DNA from 3 places in the Peribacillus sp. NPDC096448 genome. Region 3 is predicted to be linked to each of the others. Evidence: riboswitches for the same ligand, from Rfam matches in the RefSeq annotation. Region 3 holds a riboswitch; each other region holds the start of a gene.
The links. A riboswitch is a leader RNA that binds a small molecule or an ion and turns the genes downstream of it on or off. The one in region 3 is predicted to bind thiamine pyrophosphate.
Positions count from the first base shown of each region.

Region 1 (6,959 bases), on a different contig from region 3:
CACGTGTTCATAGCGGGCTATCTATTCACTGCGTCCATGATTTATATGGACCCTGCGCCCCACAGGTTCAGCTTCATGTTTCGAGCTATCGTATTTACAATTTCACTGGCCGGCCATGATATCCTTTCTAAATATATTTTTGCCCACCCGCCAAGCGGAGTCACCAAGGTACAAGCGAAAAATGGCGGAATGTTAATGTACTATGCCGGTGATGCCATTGACGTTGCACTTATATGCATCCTTTGCTATCAATGGCTCAAAGCCACCCGGCCCAAGGGATCACTTGCCTTGTAGGAAGGCGGTTCCATGATTACTTCGGTTAACTCCTGTTTAATCGTCCAACATTTAGCTCATACTAATTTTTGATGAAAAAATTTGGGATGGAGCTGAATGAAAAATGGAATATGAAGCTAACAATTCTACTGAAAATGCTCTTCGTGATTATAAAGCTGGAATCGGTGCCTTTACGCATAAAATGCCAGATCTTGCTGAGAAATTCAATTCGTTTACGGAAGAGTGCTTTAAAGAAGGTCAATTATCCAAGAAAGAAAAACAGCTTATCGCACTAGGAATAAGCCTATATTCACAAGATGAATACTGTATTATCTATCATACAAAAGGATGTCTTGATCAAGGTTGTTCCGAACAAGAAATTCTTGAAGCCATTGGTGTGACCGCGGCATTTGGCGGAGGAGCAACCATGAGTCAGGCTGTTACCCTCGTACAGGAATGCATTCAGGAAATCAATCAGATGAAACAATGATAAAAAAGGGATAGGAGAATTAATCCTATCCCTTCTTTATGTTCTTAATAAATGCTTTTAATGACTCATGTTATTGTTATTTCCTTGTGCGGGTGCATACGAATTCATCATTTGTTGCATATCCTGCTGTGCAAGCTGCGGAACTTGGTAATAATGATGTTTGTTTTGATAAATCGAAATCTCATATGCCATTTCAATGCAATTCGGAACGGAATCTGCAAATACGCGGCGAACCACCGGATTCGTTATTTCAAGCGCTGCCATCGCCTTCATGGATGCTGCAGACTTAACAGCTCCAAGCATCAAGCCTGAAATGCATTCATCCGTAATTTCCGATACGGATTGCAAAGGTTTCTTTGGCTGAGTTGGTGTCAATCCATATATAAAATCGTTACCTTGATTCATTTTGTAGCTCTGAGTCGGTTTGGAAGGATCCTGGCCCGTTTGGAAGCACTCCAATGAAATATTATATTCATCTTGGATGAACTGATATTGACGATCCAGAATGTCGAGTAATTCCTGATCTTGGATATGCTGACGCAAAAGAGTATATGTGTTTAAAGTACCAATCGCTCCCGACAACACTTCATGTACATCGAATACTTCGTGACCACCGTGATTCATTTGTGGGGGAATGGCACCCGTTTGCATGTTCTGGTGTACTTGACCTTGTTGATATTGGTTTTGCATTGTATTTCCCTCCTCGTTTTATCAATCATGCGAACACGTTTAGTATGTTAAACCCCAACCGGATTATTCTATCTAAACTCTTCCAAGAAGACCAAAAAGCTGCTACATCATTTTTTTCTGTATAAAAAAAAACGTGGCGCTTTAAACTATAAACACTTTATAACATGGGAGGATTTCTAATGACACATCAATGCTTCTATTGTAGTGATGTCACGGAAGAAAAAAAAATCCATGTCGTAACATTTCAAGTTACTGACACGGATAGAAATGAAATGCTTTGTGATGAATGTTATCAAGAATGGCTACAAGGAATAAAAGGTTAAGCATCAAAAGCCCTCTAACATTTCCCAAACATAAACGATGATGCATGCTTGGATGAATTCAGGGTAACTTAAATGCGTTAATGAATTTCAAGGAGGATGGTTATGGGAATTTTAAGCGGAAATCCGAAAGATGAGCCTATGCATTATGGAGAGGTATTTGGTACCTGGGCATTTCTAACAACTACAAAAGGGTTGATTGCCTGTCATCAAACTATGCTTAATCATACTGGCGACAAGGACCTGCATAAATTACTTGTTGAAGTGATCAATCAAGGGAAACAGGAACATGACCAACTTGAATCATTATTAAAAGAAAATAACGTAGGACTGCCTCCGTCACCACCTGAAAGGCCTAAAGCTAATTTGGAGGATATTCCCGTCGGGGCACGTCTTCAAGATCCTGAAATCTCTGCTTCAGTATCAATCGATATTAATGCAGGATTAGTTGCTTGCAGCCAAATGATGGGTCAATGCATCCGCGAAGATATTGCACAGATGTTTGCGCAATTCCATACCAATAAAGCTGCATTGGGTGCTGACTTCCTAAGATTGAATAAGGAAAAAGGATGGCTTGTCCCTCCTCCTCTTCATATTAGCAAAACAAGTATGTAAATAGTAATGAAATATCCCCTTAATCATGTTTTGTGATTGAATGCCCAACATGATTAAGGGATTTATTCCATAAGGACGATCAAGGAATCATTACCATTGCAAACTTTCGATTAAGTGGCACTTTGTACATTGTTGACTATAATCATTTATCACAAATTCATGGTTACAATTTTCCCGAAAAGTGTTCAGCTCCCTTTTCAGCTGTTCCAATTGAGTTTCCAACTGTTTCATTTCAATTTTTATCTGGATTACCCGATTCATCGAATTCTCCTTCGGAATCATTGATAGATTTTCCCATCCGTTTTCCTAAATTCATTCGCTTTTTCTTTAAGCCCTTCATCGATTACCGACTCAAAACCCAGACCCTTCTCCTTCGCCAAATCACGGATATCCTGAGAGATTCTCATACTGCAGAATTTTGGTCCGCACATTGAACAGAAATGGGCTGTTTTGGCACCTTCAGCCGGAAGAGTTTCATCGTGATATTCAACTGCCCTTTCAGGGTCAAGGGAAAGATTGAATTGATCTCTCCAACGAAATTCGAATCTGGCCTTCGAAAGGGCATCATCCCGTTTTCTGGCCTGCGGATGGCCTTTTGCAAGGTCAGCTGCGTGGGCTGCAATTTTGTAAGTAATGACCCCTACCCGAACATCCTCTTTATTCGGTAGCCCCAAATGCTCTTTCGGTGTCACATAGCAAAGCATGGCAGTACCAAACCATCCAATCATGGCAGCACCAATCGCAGAAGTGATATGGTCATATCCAGGAGCTATATCCGTCGTCAATGGTCCCAGGGTATAGAATGGTGCTTCTTGACAGACTTCCAGCTGCTTATCCATATTTTCTTTAATCAAATGCATCGGTACGTGACCGGGTCCCTCCACCATTACTTGAACGTCGTGCTTCCAAGCAATCTTCGTCAACTCCCCAAGTGTTTCCAATTCGGCAAATTGTGCCTCATCGTTTGCATCTGCAATGGACCCAGGACGGAGACCGTCACCTAATGAGAATGCGACATCATACGTCTTCATGATTTCACAAATCTCTTCAAAGTGAGTATAGAGAAAACTTTCTTGGTGGTGGGCCAAGCACCATTGTGCCATTATGGAGCCTCCCCTGGAAACAATGCCCGTAACTCGCTTTGCTGTCATTGGGATGTATCGCAAAAGCACACCAGCGTGTATGGTGAAGTAATCGACACCTTGCTCAGCCTGCTCGATTAATGTATCCCGGAAAACTTCCCAATTTAAATCTTCCGCGACTCCATTCACTTTTTCCAATGCTTGATATATCGGAACCGTTCCAACCGGCACAGGTGAATTCCTAATAATCCATTCCCGCGTCGTGTGAATATTCTTTCCTGTGGAAAGATCCATTATGTTGTCTGCACCCCATCGTGTTGCCCAAGTCATTTTCTCCACTTCAGCTTCGATCGATGAACTAACAGCTGAGTTTCCAATATTCGCATTTATTTTCACGTGAAAATTACGTCCGATGATCATGGGCTCACTTTCCGGATGGTTAATATTTGCCGGAATGATCGCCCGCCCGCTAGCTACCTCTTCTCTTACAAACTCAGGGGCTACATTTTCCCTGATCGAAATGAACTCCATTTCTGGAGTAATGATACCTTTGCGGGCATAATGGAGCTGGGTTACGTTTTTCCCTTTCACTGCACGCAATGGTTTTCTTTTCAATCCCGGAAAAACTTCGGCATTGGATTGTGATTCCACTTTTCTATATCCGTTATCTTCGGGCTTTATTTCACGCCCTTCATACTCTTCAACATCTTCCCGTTCCAGAACCCAGCTGCGTCTAATCGGGGAAAGGCCTTTATGAATATCAATGGGATATTCTGAATCCGTATAGAAGCCGCTTGTGTCATATACACGTAAAGGCGGATTCTCCTCTTCGCCGAATGCCCCTGTTGTCGGACTTAGCTTAATTTCACGCATAGGTACTTTAATATCGGGTCTAGATCCCTCAACATACACTTTTTTACTCCCGGCAAAACTGGACATAATTGAAACGTTCATGTCATTTACTGAATTACTCTTCATGATTTCATTTCTCCTTTTTAAGTTCATTTAAAAAGGACAAAATCCAATCCATTTCGCACGAAAAAGCCAGGTCTCAAATTTAAAGACCCGGCTAACGTTAGTATGACTACAGAAATGACCAATTGAAATGTCATCGTTCAGTAGATTCTAACTTCCCCACGCTGGTATGAACCAGATCAGGTCCTGAGGGTTAAGAAGCTTAAGCGCTTCCCTCTCAGCCCAACTTTTATTGGACACCCCTAGTCTGAATAATTTAATTGATTACAGGGTAACTATAGCTCACCCTTTTCATTCTGTAAATAATTTGAAAGACCTAATATTTTCTCTACAATTATCTAAAATTGTTATTTGGAGGAGGACCGCCAATTAATCCCTCAGGCTCTCAAGGATAGGGAAAAGCTCCTCTAAATGCGTGATTTCATAGGTTGGAATCACTTCATTCCGTTCCTTATCATGGCGATTTATCCAAACCGACTTTATACCTACCCGTGATGCTCCAAGGATATCGGTCATTAAATTATCGCCGACCATCAATACTTCATCCTTATCAAGCTCCATGATTTCCAAAGCATGCTCAAAAATGGAGGCATCCGGTTTACCTCGTCCAAATGCGCCTGAAATCACGATTTGGTCGAAATAAGGAACCAGTTCAGGCGTAATTTCAAGTTTGGTATTTTGCAATTCAGGAGATCCGTTCGTAAGCAATAGCAATTTGTACTTCCCTTTTAATTCATCCAGAACACGGAATGTTTCTTCATAGATAAATGGCTTTTTGCGTCTTTCGGCCGGGAAACGTTCTGCCAGTTCAAGCCCAAATTCCGGGTCATCGATCCCTAAAGCCTTCAAGCCCCTCGTCCACGCTTCTTTCCGATAAGCCGGTACAATCCCGGCCATCTTCCGGAATTCATCATGGTCATCTTGAAAATTCCCCCATAGTCCCTCAAATGGGTTGATTCCAATCATTTGAGTGAATGCATATGTATCGTAAGAAGAATAAAGGTCACGCGCTTCCTTCCGCACCGCTTCTTCAAACTCGTCGACATTCAGACCATATTTCTCCTTGGCAACTTGACATGTAGCCACAAAAGCCTCTTTTACACTTTTCTGATCCCAAAGTAATGTATCATCTAAATCAAAAAAAACTGCCTTCAGCAAAATGTCCACCCCTCTTTCCCCAATATTGAATTCGTAAAAATTACACTATTACAATAATAAACCACAACCAATAAAAAAAGAATAACTATTCGGAAAATGCCTGCCTCTTTCTTAAAATCAGCAAAATGGCTTACCTTTTCCTGGTGGAAACCATATATTATTTCCCTTCTCTTCTTTCAAATACATAGAGTTTTCCATTACTGGCAATCTTGAATTTTGGACCGATGAACCCTCGCCGGATCAGCTCTTTCCTCAGATATACCATGAGGGCGGCATGACTCACGATCAGAACATTCCTTTCCCCCTTTGCAAAAACTTCATCCAATACTTTATTGATCCTTTGCTCTGCAATCTTAATTTCCGCCCTTGTCTGCTTGTTGATCACCGAGCAGCAGCGAATCCAGATGGCCCAAAGGATGAACGGCAGCTTGATCCTTCCTCTCAGAGGTGGTGATGGTATTTCCCGCAGCTCCTCCATCCTATGAACCGTACCTGGATAGATGTGTTCCGCTGTCTTGACAGCTCTCGACATATCACTGCAATAACATTCTTGCCATTCCTCAACACCAAATAAAGTCGTTCCATAAATAATATCCGCAGCATCATAGTCCTCAAACCATTGCTTCATATCATCCGCCGTCACAGATCTCCCAGTAGGAAATTCATGTGCCACCTTAAAATGCCGTACCAAACCAATTTTCATATATTCTCCTTTTTATCTTTTAAAATATTCATTTCTTTTTCCTGTAAAAGCCCTTAACAATATATTAACCTATGTAAAGCTATATAATAAATGCAAGTTGAAACCATTAAAAACCTTACTGAGCTCTCCTTGACATTGTGTATGGTTAAAGGTTCTCACAGATTGAGTCACTGCAAGCATTTGATTATGATAGGGAAAGATATCATAGGCAAGACCATATGTAAAATGATCGAAAAAAGAGAAAGCATATCGCCTTCTCCTTTTATCGTTTAATCTATGAATTGAAGTTCTGTTATCGTACATCTTTTCCTGAATTTATATTTCCCGCTCAAATCACTGAATTGATAATCATTTAGGGATTTCCCCAGTTGTTCCTTTAGTTTATCCACCGTGATGGTTTCCTCAACTGTCTCTTTCCAATTTTCATTTCCCATTATCTCTTCGAACGGAATGACAGTCAGGACTTCATCATATATCTGGATGCTTTGATCGATGCCGAAGCTGCCATAGATACTGCCATTTTCATCAGCAAAGATATGCTCCGATTCCAATTCTTCCACCAACACTTCCAGATATCCCTTTGACTTAACAGGCTTGATGGCAATCTCCGCTTCTGCCTTTACAGGTCCCAATCTCTTATCGATGATCTCTAT
Region 1 is NZ_JBIWEU010000030.1:15,791-22,749, reverse strand. It holds gene ACIQ0C_RS25800 (cytochrome c oxidase assembly protein) at 1-294, shown strand, start outside; gene ACIQ0C_RS25795 (carboxymuconolactone decarboxylase family protein) at 398-763, shown strand; gene ACIQ0C_RS25790 (spore coat protein) at 821-1,453, opposite strand; gene ACIQ0C_RS25785 (hypothetical protein) at 1,633-1,776, shown strand; gene ACIQ0C_RS25780 (DUF3231 family protein) at 1,879-2,388, shown strand; gene thiC (phosphomethylpyrimidine synthase ThiC) at 2,667-4,448, opposite strand; TPP riboswitch at 4,585-4,699, opposite strand; gene ACIQ0C_RS25770 (HAD family hydrolase) at 4,815-5,603, opposite strand; gene ACIQ0C_RS25765 (histidine phosphatase family protein) at 5,761-6,306, opposite strand; gene ACIQ0C_RS25760 (hypothetical protein) at 6,576-6,959, opposite strand, start outside.
Region 1: another riboswitch for thiamine pyrophosphate. It lies ahead of thiC (phosphomethylpyrimidine synthase ThiC); the one in region 3 lies ahead of ACIQ0C_RS00130 (ABC transporter substrate-binding protein).

Region 2 (6,959 bases), on a different contig from region 3:
AACAAACCTTGGACCACCCCATATAACAGTACGGTCAGCCCCCATGGTGAACCAAGAAAGAATTCCCCGGAAGCTGCAGCTATCTCCGCCAAAAGTGCCACACCCGGTTTCCGTAAAATTAAAAATGCGACGGGGCCAGCTATAAACCACATACCATAAATAAGTTGATCCAGATGTAACCCTAATGGTTTAACGGAATAATAAACCGAACCCCAAAGAATATAAACGATTCCAAATGCAACCGCAATCACGATCGTGACTAATATATCCGTTAATTTCAATCCTTTTTTCATTGTTTCATTCTCCTTTTATACTTCTAGTGTTTCCTTATGAACAGGCCATGTCTCTAAACGATAAGCCATTTCCCAAAATGAGTATTCATATTGGCTACTAAGGATAAAATGCTCTTTCATTCTCTCCTTATCTTCATCAGTTACTTTTTCAGCAATCTCATCAAGCCTCGAAATTTGTTCTTCCACCAAAGTACGGAACCACTCTCCTCCGTAAGCCGCTATCCATTCTTGATAAATCGGCTCTTCGGGCATGCACCCTTGCAGCTTTTCACCTATCTCATAATACAGCCAGTAACACGGTAAGATAGCTGCAATAACATCTCCTAAATGTCCCGAATAAGCCGCATGATACATATGGGAAGTATAAGCATAAGCAGTCGGGGCTGGTTTGAAATTTTCCCGTTCTTCTTTTGTGATGCCTAATCTCTCGGAAAAATTCTCATGAAGCTTCAACTCCGCTTCATATGTTCCTTGTGCATGGCCGGCAAGCCTGCTTGTTGTATGTAAATCTGTAGCTTTGACTGCCCCTAAGGCTTGAACTCTAGCAAAATGAGATAAATAATAGGCATCTTGCATGACATAAAAACGAAAACTCTCCATTGGCAAAGTGCCATCTCCTATTCCTGCAACAAACGGGTGATTAAAACTAGCTTCCCAAATGTGATCCACTTCCTGACGAATTTCCTCTGAAAACTTCATATCCATGACCTCCAAATTGTATTTTTTGAATGAATGTTACGAAAAAAACTTTTATCACCCCTTTTTTTGCAAACAAAAAACCACTTTCTTAAACGTAAAGAAAGTGGTTGTACAAGAAATAATACAGAAACGTATTGTTCCAGACCCCCACTTCCCTACGCTGGTATAAACCAGATCAGGTTCTAAGGGTCTTAAAGTCATACTTTAATCTCAGCTTCTGCGGTAAAAACACCTTTTACCTATAAAGCACCCCTAGTGGTACAAATTGTATATTTAATTTTCATTTGCCTTTATATTAACACGATAAATCCAATTGTCAAACGTATTATAAAAGTTTTCATGATTTAGGGTTACTAAACATTCAATCTTGCAACCATCATTTCCCGTCAGTTTAATAGCCTACAAAGAATTTGATCAAAGGGAGTTCATTTAGTAGTTTTCTCGTGAATTCAACTGCTTTACTCGTGAGTTTAGCAATTTCACTCGTGAATTTTGCCGGTGTACTCATGGAGTTGGACGATTACTCGTAAGTTTAGCCGGTTTACTCGTGAATTCAGCTGTTTTACTCGTGAGTTTAGCGGTTTTACTCGTGAATTCTGTTATTCTCAAAAAAATGGCCTATATGTCAGGGAATAGTCTGCATGACTGTCCGCTGACATATAGGCCATCTACTAAAAAACAATATTATACATTCGACGTTGCTTTTAGTTTTATATTCCCCTCAATCTGTAGTTTATCATAGCTGCCATACCTCTCCTTCACAGCGAGTAACGCCAAGGCAGCCATTATGCTCGGAACCGTGAAGGCCATGAATGCATTTTGTGGCGAATAGTTTGCAGCCAGCAATAAACCTATTAATGTTGGGGCAACAATGGCTCCAATTCTACCAAAAGCCAAGGCCCAGCCTATCCCGGTGGTCCTTATCTCCCGCGGATAATACTCGGATATATACGTATTGGCTAAATTCATCGCGCCGACTGTACAGGCTCCTCCAAAAGCGATGAGAATATATAATGCTACTGCATTTGAGGTTAATCCTAATATGACAAAACAGACCGTACCTATGGCACAGAGGGATACAAGTACTTTTCTATGGCCTATTTTCCCAACTAAGTATCCGCCAATTATAGATCCGCCAATTTGTCCTATTCCCGATATAAGATTGAAAGATAAACTGGATGAAAGGCCGTATCCGGACTGCTGCATGATTTTGGGTAACCATGTATTGAGTCCGTATACCATTAGTAAACAATTAAAGGCAGCTACCCAAAACGCAAATGTGCTGAGAGTACGCTTATTTTCGAAGAGTTTTTTGACAGGGAAGCCCTTTGCCCTTTCCTGGACTTTGGCAAACTCATAATCGTCAGACTCTTTATAGTCGCCATCTGGATCAATGCGATTCAGGATTCCAGCAAGCTTTGCTCCTTGTTTTCGAATAACATAATAGGAAAGCGATTCGGGAAATTGCTTCATGAAGAATGGCAGTGCCAGTAAGGGAAGCGCCCCTATCCAATACAAAACCCTCCAACTCATTTGTTCCATTACATATATTCCAATTAAAGAAGCAAGTATGCTTCCGATGGAATAACCGCAGTACATAGCTGTTACAATGAGCACCTTATTCTTTTTGGGTGAGTATTCCGCCATTAAGGAGATGACGTTTGGCATTAATCCTCCCATTCCCAAGGCTGCTATAAATCGCATAACCGAGAAAAAGGCAGGATTGGGGGCAAAACTTGAAAGTAATGTAAAAACACTGAATAAACATATACAAATGGCCAGCACTTTTTTTCTCCCTATTTTATCCGCCAAAGGTGCAAAAATGAGTGCTCCCACCATCATTCCGAACAATGAATAACTTGCTATTCCTCCAGCTTCGACTGGCGTCAAGTTCCATTCCTCCATCATCAATGGCAAACCTACTCCGTACATGGCTATATCAAATCCATCGAAGGTAATTGCGAACAAACACCACATAAAGACCATTATGTGGAAACGGCCAAATTTACTATTACCCACCACTTCAGAAGCATTGACTTCACGCAATTAATTCCCTCCTCTTTGCCATATTTTCACGATATAACATGCAAAGTCAGTTTCCCTAGTTCACCATAATCTGCCATTATTTCATCGTTAGCCTGTATGGAAACGGCATCTGTAATTCCGCCTACCAAAACAATCATTCCAGCCTGTATGGTAAGTCCTTCACGGCTAATCATTTTTACAAGTTCCACAATCGAATGAATCGGATGATCGAGTACAGCTTCACCGCGACCTCTCTTTTGCATTTCACCATTTTGATATAGCGTAACTTCTGTTTGGGCCCAGTCCATGTGATACGGGGAATAAGCTTGATTGCTAAGCAAGATTTTGGCTGAGGATGCGTTATCCGCCACTACATCGGTAAGTGTAAAAGAAAAATTTTTATAACGGCTGTCAATAACCTCCAGTGCAAGGAATACACATTCAACAGCCGGCCAGACATCTTTCGCCGTTATATTTGCACCTTTCAGTTCGTCTTTGAACAAAAAGGCAAGTTCAGGTTCCACTCGCGGATGAATGAGTTCCCCAACCTTTAATACAGGTCTTGTCAGTTCCATGGCAGATGTCAACCTGCCGTATATCGCTTCCTCTACCCCTACTTGCTTTTGTTTGGCTTTGCTCGTCAAGCCCATCTTCCATCCGATGAATCTGTTATCATCAGTAAGCGTATCATTTATGCTCAACTTCTGAATTTCATATGCTTGATTTACTGTTAGTTCAGGATTGGATAATGTAAGCTTATCCATTTCACGACCGTTTTTTTGCGAATCGGCTACCCGTTTTGCCAGTTGATCTAGTTTCATCTTAAAGTCCCTTCTTTCTGAAACGCCATTTGTTCAGCTACTTCAATTATGGTATCTTCCTGACCGCCAACCACTTTTTGTCGACCAAGCTCCATCAAAATATCCCGGGCGTCGACTCCATACTTTTTCGCCGCTTTATTTGCATGCAATAAAAAGCTGGAGTACACGCCACTATAACCCATGATTAAACTCGAGTCTGTTATTTCCTGGGGCTTGGGCATGATTGTATTTCCAACTTCCTCTGAAAGATCAAGCATTTTATATAAGTCAATTTCGGTACGGATACCCATCCTATCCAAAACGGCAACAAGCACTTCAGTCTGTGTATTACCAGCACCTGCACCGAGACAGCGGATACTGCCGTCGATTCTATTCGCTCCTTCTTCAATTGCCACAAGTGAATTTGCCACAGCGAGCGATAAGTTATTGTGAGCATGAAAACCAATATCGATATTCAGCTTTGATCTTAATAACCGGATCCGAGCCTTCACGTCTTGGGGCAAAAAAGATCCTGCGGAATCAACAACATATACAGCATCCGCGCCATAGGATTCCATTAAAATGGCTTGTTCAAGAAGTTTTTCCGGTGATGCCATGTGAGACATCATTAAAAACCCGATCGCTTCCATACCGAGATGTTTCGCAGCTTCCAGATGTTGCTTTGAGACGTCCGCTTCCGTTACATGGGTTGCAATCCGCGCCATTTTTGCCCCCTCTTGAGCGGCTTCTCTTAATTGGTCGATCGTCCCTATACCAGGGATTAATAGTACTGAAATAACGGATTCGCCTGCAGCTTGAACAGCGGCTTCCACCAATTCAATATCATTCACTTTTGAAAAACCATATTGTAAGGATGAACCGCCCAGTCCATCTCCATGTGACACTTCAATATAAGGAACACCTGCAGCACTAAGTTTCCCGGTCATGTTCTTTACTTGATCGATGGTGAATTGATGTGCCACTACATGGCTGCCATCCCGCAATGCAACTTCAGTCACCAATACATCTTTTCGCAAATCAACCCCACCTTTACAGTTCTGATTATCTTTTTCAAACATATTGTTCGAATTGGCTTTTAGCGATTTCTTCCCCTACCTTTACAGCTGAAGCCGTCATTATATCCAAATTACCAGCATATACGGGAAGAAAATCTCCTAACCCTTTCACTTCCAGAAGGACTGTTATTTGTTTCCCATCAAATATCGGTTCTGTCTTCAAGCGGTATCCTGGAACATATTCAGAAACTTTTTTCGCCATCTTATTTATGGACGCTGTTATCGCTTTCACATCAAAGGAATCTGATTGAAGCAGACAATGAATCGTATCCCTCATGATGAGTGGCGGTTCGGCTGGATTCAGCAGAATAATAGCCTTTCCCTTTGTCGCTCCACCCACCTTTTCCAGGGCCCTTGCCGTCGTTAGGGTGAACTCATCAATATTAGCCCGAGTTCCAGGACCGGCACTCCTGCTGGAAATTGTCGCTAGTATTTCAGCATATTCGACCTGTGCAACTTGACTGATCGCATGAACGATGGGGATTGTCGCCTGGCCGCCGCATGTAATCATGTTAACAACCGCCTCATTCAAATTCTCTTTTAAATTCACGGAAGGAACGATAAATGGTCCAATTGCGGCAGGAGTCAAGTCTATCAACTTCTTGTTCATCTTTTTCAAGGCTTTGCAGTGAAAAACATGCGCCTTCGCAGATGTGGCATCGAATAAAATGTCTGCAAGCTCCGGCCTTTCCAAAAAACCATCCATGCCATTGTCAATGACATGATGTCCGTGCATCCTAGCCTTCTTCAAACCCTCTGATTCCTTGTCGATACCAATCATTACCGACATCTCCAGAACATCCGATCGATGAATTTTCATCATTAAATCCGTTCCGATATTACCTGATCCAATAATCCCTACCTTTAGTTTTTTCAAGGCCGCTGTGCTCCTTTCACTCAAAATTAACCGATACCGTTCCAAGTTTTTCTCCAAAGTCAGCAGTAAAACGGTCACCCGGTTTCGCTTCGATCGCTGCTGATAATGCACCGGATAAAATGACTTCGCCCGCTTTCAAGGAACCTTTAAAGCGATGCAGTTTATTTGCTAGCCACGCTACACACGTTGCTGGATTTCCAAGTACTGCTTCACCTGTTCCTTGGTTAATGAATTCGCCATTTTTATATAGGCTCATTTGAATGGAAGGGAGGTCGATTTCACTCAAATGAATTTTGCGATTCCCCAGTATATATAAGCCTGATGATGCATTATCCGCCACAGTGTCCGGAAGTTTAATCTCCCACTCTTTCACTCGGCTATCAACCACTTCGATCGAAGCAACCACATAATCAGTTGCCTCGATTACATCATCAACCGTAATATTGGGGCCATGTAAATCTTTCTTTAATATAAAAGCTACTTCTGCCTCCACTTTTGGTTGGATTAACCGCAAACTCGATATACAACCATTATTTTCCATCTCCATCACATCAAGTAAATGTCCGTAATCCGGTTCATTCACTCCCAGAACCTCCTGCATAGCCTTTGAAGTCAAGCCTATTTTCTTTCCTGTTACTTCCATACCGGACTGGATTTTCCTTCGAATCGTTTCAAGTTGAATTTGGTAGGCATCCTCCACATCAAAACCCTGGATTTCACTAGTAGGGGCCGATATTCCTATTCCTGTTTTTTCAGCTTTCAAAAACCTGTCAGACCATTCCGTTAAACTGCCGATCATGAGTGCTTCCCTCCCTCTTTATAATTTAATCGTGACATTAGACAATTCACTGTAAAATTCGAAACTATGCGATCCGCCTTCGCGGCCGATGCCGCTGTGTTTCATGCCTCCAAAAGGTGTGCGCAAATCACGTAAATACCAGGTATTCACCCAGATAATGCCCGCTTCTATTTTAGAAGCGACACGATGCGCCCTCCTTAAATCATTGGTCCAGATTGTTGCCCCAAGTCCGTAATGAGTGTCATTAGCATGCTCCAGTACTTCTTCTTCCGTTTCGAAAGGCATGACCGTTACCACAGGACCAAAAATTTCTTCCCGTACACAACGGGATTCACGCGTAACTCCCGCAATGATTGTCGGTTCAATGAAAAAACCTTTTTCAAACTGTCC
Region 2 is NZ_JBIWEU010000009.1:232,809-239,767, reverse strand. It holds gene ACIQ0C_RS16935 (ECF transporter S component) at 1-293, opposite strand, end outside; gene tenA (thiaminase II) at 309-992, opposite strand; TPP riboswitch at 1,128-1,256, opposite strand; gene ACIQ0C_RS16925 (MFS transporter) at 1,677-3,038, opposite strand; gene ACIQ0C_RS16920 (2-keto-4-pentenoate hydratase) at 3,065-3,838, opposite strand; gene dmpG (4-hydroxy-2-oxovalerate aldolase) at 3,835-4,854, opposite strand; gene ACIQ0C_RS16910 (acetaldehyde dehydrogenase (acetylating)) at 4,889-5,770, opposite strand; gene ACIQ0C_RS16905 (2-keto-4-pentenoate hydratase) at 5,787-6,569, opposite strand; gene ACIQ0C_RS16900 (aldehyde dehydrogenase) at 6,588-6,959, opposite strand, start outside.
Region 2: another riboswitch for thiamine pyrophosphate. It lies ahead of tenA (thiaminase II); the one in region 3 lies ahead of ACIQ0C_RS00130 (ABC transporter substrate-binding protein).

Region 3 (6,959 bases):
GTCAAAAACATAATGGGAAATCCGAAACTCTTTACGGCATTACTAACGGCCTCACTGCTTGTTACAGCTAATTGGGGAGTGTTCATATGGGCCGTTAACTCTGGCCGCATCCTCGACACGAGCCTTGGATATTATATCAATCCGCTAGTCAGTGTACTATTGGGAGTGATAGTCTTAAAAGAAAAATTGAGCGGGGCCCAAATCATTTCATTCCTGCTTGCAGGAATCGGAGTCTTGATCCTTGGCATTCATTTCGGCACGATCCCGTGGATCTCTCTTGTTTTGGCCATGACCTTTGGATTATACGGTCTGGCAAAAAAAATGATCAAGGCCGAATCGGCGATCGGGCTGACGCTCGAAACGATGATGGTAACGCCCCTGGCCCTGGGTTACCTGATATACTTGATGAACCGGTCAGAAATGCAATTCTTTACAGATGGGAGCACAAGCTTGCTGTTGGTGGGCGGCGGTATTGCCACGGCATTGCCTCTTTTATATTTTGCAAAAGGGGCGGAGAAGATCCCGTTATCGATGCTTGGCATTTTTCAGTATATCGCTCCGACCTTATCTTTATTGATCGGGGTATTCGTCTATCATGAAAGTTTCACCAAAGCACATCTTTTAGCCTTTTTGTTCATATGGTCAGCCTTGGCTGTTTATACACTATCCATAACGAAATGGGGTCAGGCAAGTGCCCGCAGGTTCAAAGGCAAAGGGAATATTGGGGCGTGAAAAGAAAAAATGCTTGGGAGATCTCTCCCCAAGCATTTTTTTATGCCGGTGGTTTTACGGCATGGGAACTAAAGGGTCATGAGAGGTATATCTTCGAACCTATTTCAGAAACAATACAATCGGAAAGGCTGGCAGGACTGTTACCGGGCTTTGCACGGGGGAAATTTTGTTGGAATTGTCTATAGAAGGAACTATCCAGGAAAATGATATGCGTTGTCAGGAATGCTGATATGGTGGCGTACGGCTTTCTATTGCTATTCAATTCATTGATGATTCCCTGTGCAGTGGTAATCCCGATCCCGTGGCCATAAAAGAGGCCATTTCCTAATAATATCGCATTTTCACCTTGCCATTCAGGAGTTGCCTCGTCGTGATCAGGGTTTTTGAAGTAAACGCAATCACCTGGTAAATAATCCCGTCCTTGGTGAACGATAAGAGCCATATTCCTTGGAGGGCGCCAATCATATAAAAATAGATCTGAAAAAAGATAGTCGAAATTCCTAGGGCCGATTAAATCCAAAATCGCCTTTAAAAAAGTGACGACTATCGCTGTCCCGCATTCGAAGGCATAAAGCCTTCCATTCATGAAAATGTCAACGAGTGCAGCATGGGGGAGAATCCCTGGCTGAAGGGTAAAGGTGCCATCCTTTGAAAGGTGCCAATATTGTTGATTGGATTGAGATTCCTCAAGTGTGGAAAATTCCGGACCGCTTTTATCCAACGCAATAGCTGCCTGTATGACTCGGTTCCTCAGCTGTATCTCGAAATTGAAATCCCCAAAGTTCCGGTATTCAAAAACGTTAGAATCTTCCGCCAAGCATTGAAGAGTTTCAAGCGATTTAGCAGATGCTGTACCTGGTTGGATTTGACTGACATCTAACCATTTTTGATTAATCTTTATCATGATCATATCCACCTTTTGCTTATGAAATTAAGGGTTTAATAAAACCAGTAAACAAAAATGTCTACAGGTAATGCACATTATATGAATGCTTGCAAAGAAATGACTATTTGGAACGTGTCCGCCACCGTTGCAGCCAAGAATGATTGGAATGAAAAGAGGCAGACTTAGTTTGCTTCCAATGATTTTCGTTCGAAAAGCTGTTTTGCTAGATATCCTAAAGTGCCAGGAATACCTTTCCAATTAGTGATAAGAAGCAAATTAGTATTCCTTTTTCCCTATGAATTGATATAATGAGAGAGAAAAGTTCATATGTGCGAGAAATGTAGGGGGGCCAGTACTGCTGGCTGAGATTGCATCCTTTAGATGCTGACTCTTTGAACCTGATCTGGATGATGCCAGCGGAGGGAACATATTATTACTGATTTTCTGTTTTGTATGTTAACGTCCGAATTCATCTTCGGGCGTTTTTTGCTTTTTTATCCAGTATTTGAATAGACCCTGGAGCCCCATTATGTTCCGGCATATGGAACTTATAAGATGTGTAGGAGGATAATGACTTGAATAAATTCTTACCACTGTTAACTTCGTTGTTCCTTTTGGCTGGATGCGGAGCAGGCGGAACTAATGAAAAAGAAGAAGCATCTAAAAATGAAGAATTAAAAAAGGTATCGGTCGTGCTCGATTGGACACCGAATACAAACCATACTGGATTGTATGTAGCCAAGGAAAAAGGTTATTTTAAAGATCAAGGTCTTGATGTGGAAATTATCATGCCAGGTGAAGCTGGAGCCGATAAGCTTGTCGCTTCAGGGAAATCTGAATTTGGCGTGAGCTACCAGGAGGGCATAACGCAGGCCCGCGTGCAGGGCGTGCCGATTGTTTCGGTAGCTGCTGTCATCCAGCATAATACCTCGGGATTCGCTTCCCCTGAGGCAAAGGACATTAAAACTCCCAAGGATTTTGAAGGGAAAACGTATGGTGGCTGGGGATCTCCGGTTGAAAAGGCCATAATTGATTCACTCATGAAAAAAGAAAATGCGGATGTAAATGAAGTGGACATAGTCAATACAGGAGACATGGATTTTTTCACTTCGGTTAAAAGGGATATAGATTTTGCCTGGATTTATTATGGTTGGACAGGCATTGAGGCTGAGTTGCGAAATGAAAAGCTTAATATGGTTTACTTAACCGAATACTCTGATAAGCTTGATTACTATACGCCTGTTTTGACTACAAATGAAAAGATGATAAAAGAAGATCCCGAGACTGTTAAAGCATTCGTTCATGCAGCTTCGAAAGGGTACCAGTATGCGATTAAGAATCCTGATGATGCAGCAGGCATGTTAATTAAGTCTGCACCGGATCTTGATGCAAAACTAGTAAAGAAAAGCCAGGAGTGGCTTGCAGACAAGTATCAGGATGATGCTCCGCGATGGGGTGAACAAAAGCTTGAAATTTGGAAGAATTACAGTGATTGGATGACTGAAAATAAGCTTCTTGAAGGTGATTTCGATCCTGAAAAGGCATTTACCAATGAATTTTTACCAAAATAGGAGGAAATGCAATGGCCAACTCATTAATTAGCATACAAATTATTCCTAAAGGGGAAAATGTCATCCCTATGGTCGATGAAGCAATCAAGATCATTGAAGAATCAGGTGTCAAGTATGAGGTTCACCCGCTTGAAACGACAATGGAGGGTGAGCTTTCCGAACTTTTTGCCGTGATAGAAAAAATGAATGTAAGAATGATTGAAATAGGATCGCCGAATGTCATTTCCCAAGTGAAAATATTATATCAGCCAAGCGGGATTACGATGGATACGTTAACGGAGAAATATCGGGCATGATCGGAAGGGGAATTTGGAAGAAGGGGGCTCCCTTCTTTCTTTTATTATTGTTGCTGATAGTATGGGAGTCAGTGACAGTCTTATTGAAAGTCGAAGAATGGCTGCTTCCCGCTCCATCGGCCATTTTTATTGAAGGAATTGAGTCGTCCCGCAATCTTTACGGACACCTTATATCCACAACGGAGCTTGCGTTGTCGGGTTTTTTTATTGGAAGCTGCATCGGCTTATTGATCGCGGCAATTCTGCACCTTTTTCCAGGTGTGAAGGACGCGGTTTATCCTCTGCTCATACTATCACAAAATATACCTATCATTGTTTTGGCGCCGCTATTGGTGATCTGGTTTGGCTTTGGCATGCTGCCTAAGTTAATCGTGATTTCGCTGGTATGTTTTTTTCCGGTTGCGGTTGCATCATTGGACGGTTTTCGCCAGACACCATACGAGCTTAAGCATTATTTCAAGATGATGGGAGCGGGAAAAAGCCAGTTATTTTGGAAGCTGGAACTTCCTCACTCGATCCCGTTCATTTTCTCCGGCCTGAAAATTTCGGCCACTTATAGTGTAATGGGTGCTGTTATTTCGGAATGGCTTGGGGCAAAATCGGGGATTGGTGTTTATATGACTCTCGCTTCTTCAGCGTTCAGGACAGATCGGGTGTTTGTAGCCATTTTCATCATTATGGGAATGAGCCTGATCTTTTTTGGAATCATCACCTTCCTGGAGAAATACTTAGTTTCTTGGAAGAGAAAGGAGGGCGAAAAGGATGAAGCTCGAAATTAAAGACGTCTCCTATTCTTTCGATGGTAAACAGAATATATTAGAGAATATGAATTTCCATGTGAATGATGGGGAATTTGTTACGATCCTCGGGCCATCGGGCAGCGGTAAAAGTACATTGTTCCACTTGATCGGCGGCATTTTGAAGCCTGATCATGGCATCATTTCACTGGATGGTAAAAAGATAAATGGCTTAAAGGGCCATATCAGCTATATGCCTCAGCAGCCTTCCCTTTTACCTTGGAGAACGGTATTGGAAAATGTTTTGCTTGGAAGTGAAATTGCTGGGATCAGAGATAAAGAAAAGGCAAAATCCCTTTTGATGAAAGCTGGTTTAGAAGAGTACGAGAAAGCATATCCGCATGAATTATCTGGAGGCATGAAGCAAAGGGCCGCATTCATTCGGAGTATCTTAAGTCCACAGGACTTGATGTGCCTGGACGAACCCTTTTCTGCCTTGGATGAACTGACAAGATTGCAAATGCAAAAATGGCTGTTGTCGGTTTGGGAAGAAAATCGGAGGTCGGTGCTTTTTGTTACTCACAGCATAGATGAAGCGGTTTTCCTATCAGATAGAATTTATGTGTTATCAGCAAAACCGGCTGCTGTCATCAAAGAAGTGAAAGTTCCATTTTCAAGGCCAAGAAGAGAAGAACAGCTTCTTAGTGATGAGTTTTTTCATTTGAAGAGAGAATTATATGCAGCACTCAAGCCAACTTTCACTACTTAAGTAGGAGGCGATTACATTTGAGAATCATCGACAGCCATATCCATTTGGATAAGTATGATGTTGTTAAGCGGAAGCAGATCCTGAATGACATGGAAAAGGTTCAGTTGGAATCCTTGCTGACTGTTTCCATGAATTTGGCTTCTTCGATTAACAATTATCAGCTTTCACTCAAAGATTCACGAATTAAGCCTGCCTTTGGTTTTCATCCAGAGCAGCCCCTCCCGAGTGATGAAGAAGTGTACGAATTATTGAGCTGGATGCGGGAACATAGTCAAGCTATGGTTGCCATAGGTGAGGTTGGGCTGCCCTATTACTTAAGGCAGGAAAATCCCGATATTGATAACTTAGCATATATAGTGATACTGGAGAGGTTCCTGGCCTTAGCTAAAGAGGTTGAAAAGCCGGTTATCCTTCATGCCGTCCATGACGATGCACCCATCGTTTGCGACCTTTTGGATAAGCATCAAATCACGAAGGCACACTTTCATTGGTTTAAAGGCGATATCCGGACAGTTGAAAGAATGGCCGAAAAGGGCTACCGCATTTCGATTACACCAGATGTTTGTTATGAGAGGGAAATACAGGAATTAGTTTCGGCATACCCACTTAAGCTGATGATGATAGAAACGGATGGACCATGGCCGTTTGAAGGGGTTTTCAATGGGAAATGGACCCATCCCGGCATGATGCATGACAGTGTACGTCAAATTGCTTCAATTAAAGGATTGCCGATTGGGGATGTCTATGAAATCCTTTATCAAAATACGAAAGATTTTTATCATATATAAAGGTACCGGTTATCATATCCGGTACCTTTATTTCGTTTAGAGAAAGGTCCTTTTAACCTTTTCCCAAAAGGAATTGTCTTTTAGCTTAACGGTCTTGATGACTTTACCGCTTAACCGGACCTTTACCTTTTCGACATGATTGATGCTTAACGCTTCATTGTCCATTCCGATGATCGGATAGCTTGGTCCGTTTTGTTCAAGGTGGACGGTCAACGTCTTGGCGCCGCTAAGGATGAATGAGGAACCTAGGGTCCGATAGGTATTGTTATTGATGGAAGCAAGCTCGCTCACTTGGAAGCAAGGGAGGAGGGGATCGACAACGGCCCCATTGACCGATTTATTATAGGCGGTGCTTCCGGTCGGAGTCGCAATGATGATCCCGTCCCCGCGAAAAGTTTCAAAATGGAGTTGATCAATGAAGATATCCATGATGAACGTTTTGGTGATCGAAGACCGGATACTGAGCTCATTAAGGGCATAAAAGGAGGGCTGATCGTCCAATTGGATAGCGATGGTTGGATATTTACGCACCTCGATTTGCTCCCTTGTCATGGCATCAATCATTTTATCCGTATCTTCCAAGTGGAAATCGCAATACATATTCAAGTTACCTGTGGTGGAAATGCCCGCATATAAACAATCATCCCTGAACCCGGTTTTACGGGCTGCCTGCAGGAATGTGCCGTCATCACCGATGCTTACGATGATGTTTGCTTTTGTGAAATCCTGGATGACTTCATACGAATGTTGCTTCGCCAAGTCTGACAAGTATTCAACCTTGCTTAGCATCTCTGCATTAGGAGCATGGAAAAAATAAATATTCCTTCGAGTGTTCATCATGTTCCCCCCTAGTATGTATGGTGATGAAAGGGCTTTCTTTATCCTGTTTACGATACATGCAAATTGTGCAAAATGGACCAATGCATTTCCAATTAGAGGATTCTTTGCTACAATTTTATATATCTTAGTTTATCATGGAATGAAACATTTTTGTTATTAGTTCGTATGGTAAGAAGGATACATATATTTAAGGGGGAAAACAGATGAATGGAAAGCGTTGGGCGGCACTTGGAATCGCAGCCGTTTTATTTTTTGTTTCTATTGCTGTAGGGGCGGCCACTACTCTATTTACAGCGGATACGGAAAATATCATTGATGAATTATTTGCTTCCGAAAGTGC
Region 3 is NZ_JBIWEU010000001.1:28,168-35,126, forward strand. It holds gene rarD (EamA family transporter RarD) at 1-732, shown strand, start outside; gene ACIQ0C_RS00125 (protein-glutamine gamma-glutamyltransferase) at 809-1,636, opposite strand; TPP riboswitch at 1,951-2,060, shown strand; gene ACIQ0C_RS00130 (ABC transporter substrate-binding protein) at 2,194-3,189, shown strand; gene ACIQ0C_RS00135 (thiamine-binding protein) at 3,201-3,485, shown strand; gene ACIQ0C_RS00140 (ABC transporter permease) at 3,482-4,264, shown strand; gene ACIQ0C_RS00145 (ABC transporter ATP-binding protein) at 4,248-4,991, shown strand; gene ACIQ0C_RS00150 (TatD family hydrolase) at 5,009-5,779, shown strand; gene ACIQ0C_RS00155 (NAD kinase) at 5,816-6,616, opposite strand; gene sppA (signal peptide peptidase SppA) at 6,823-6,959, shown strand, end outside.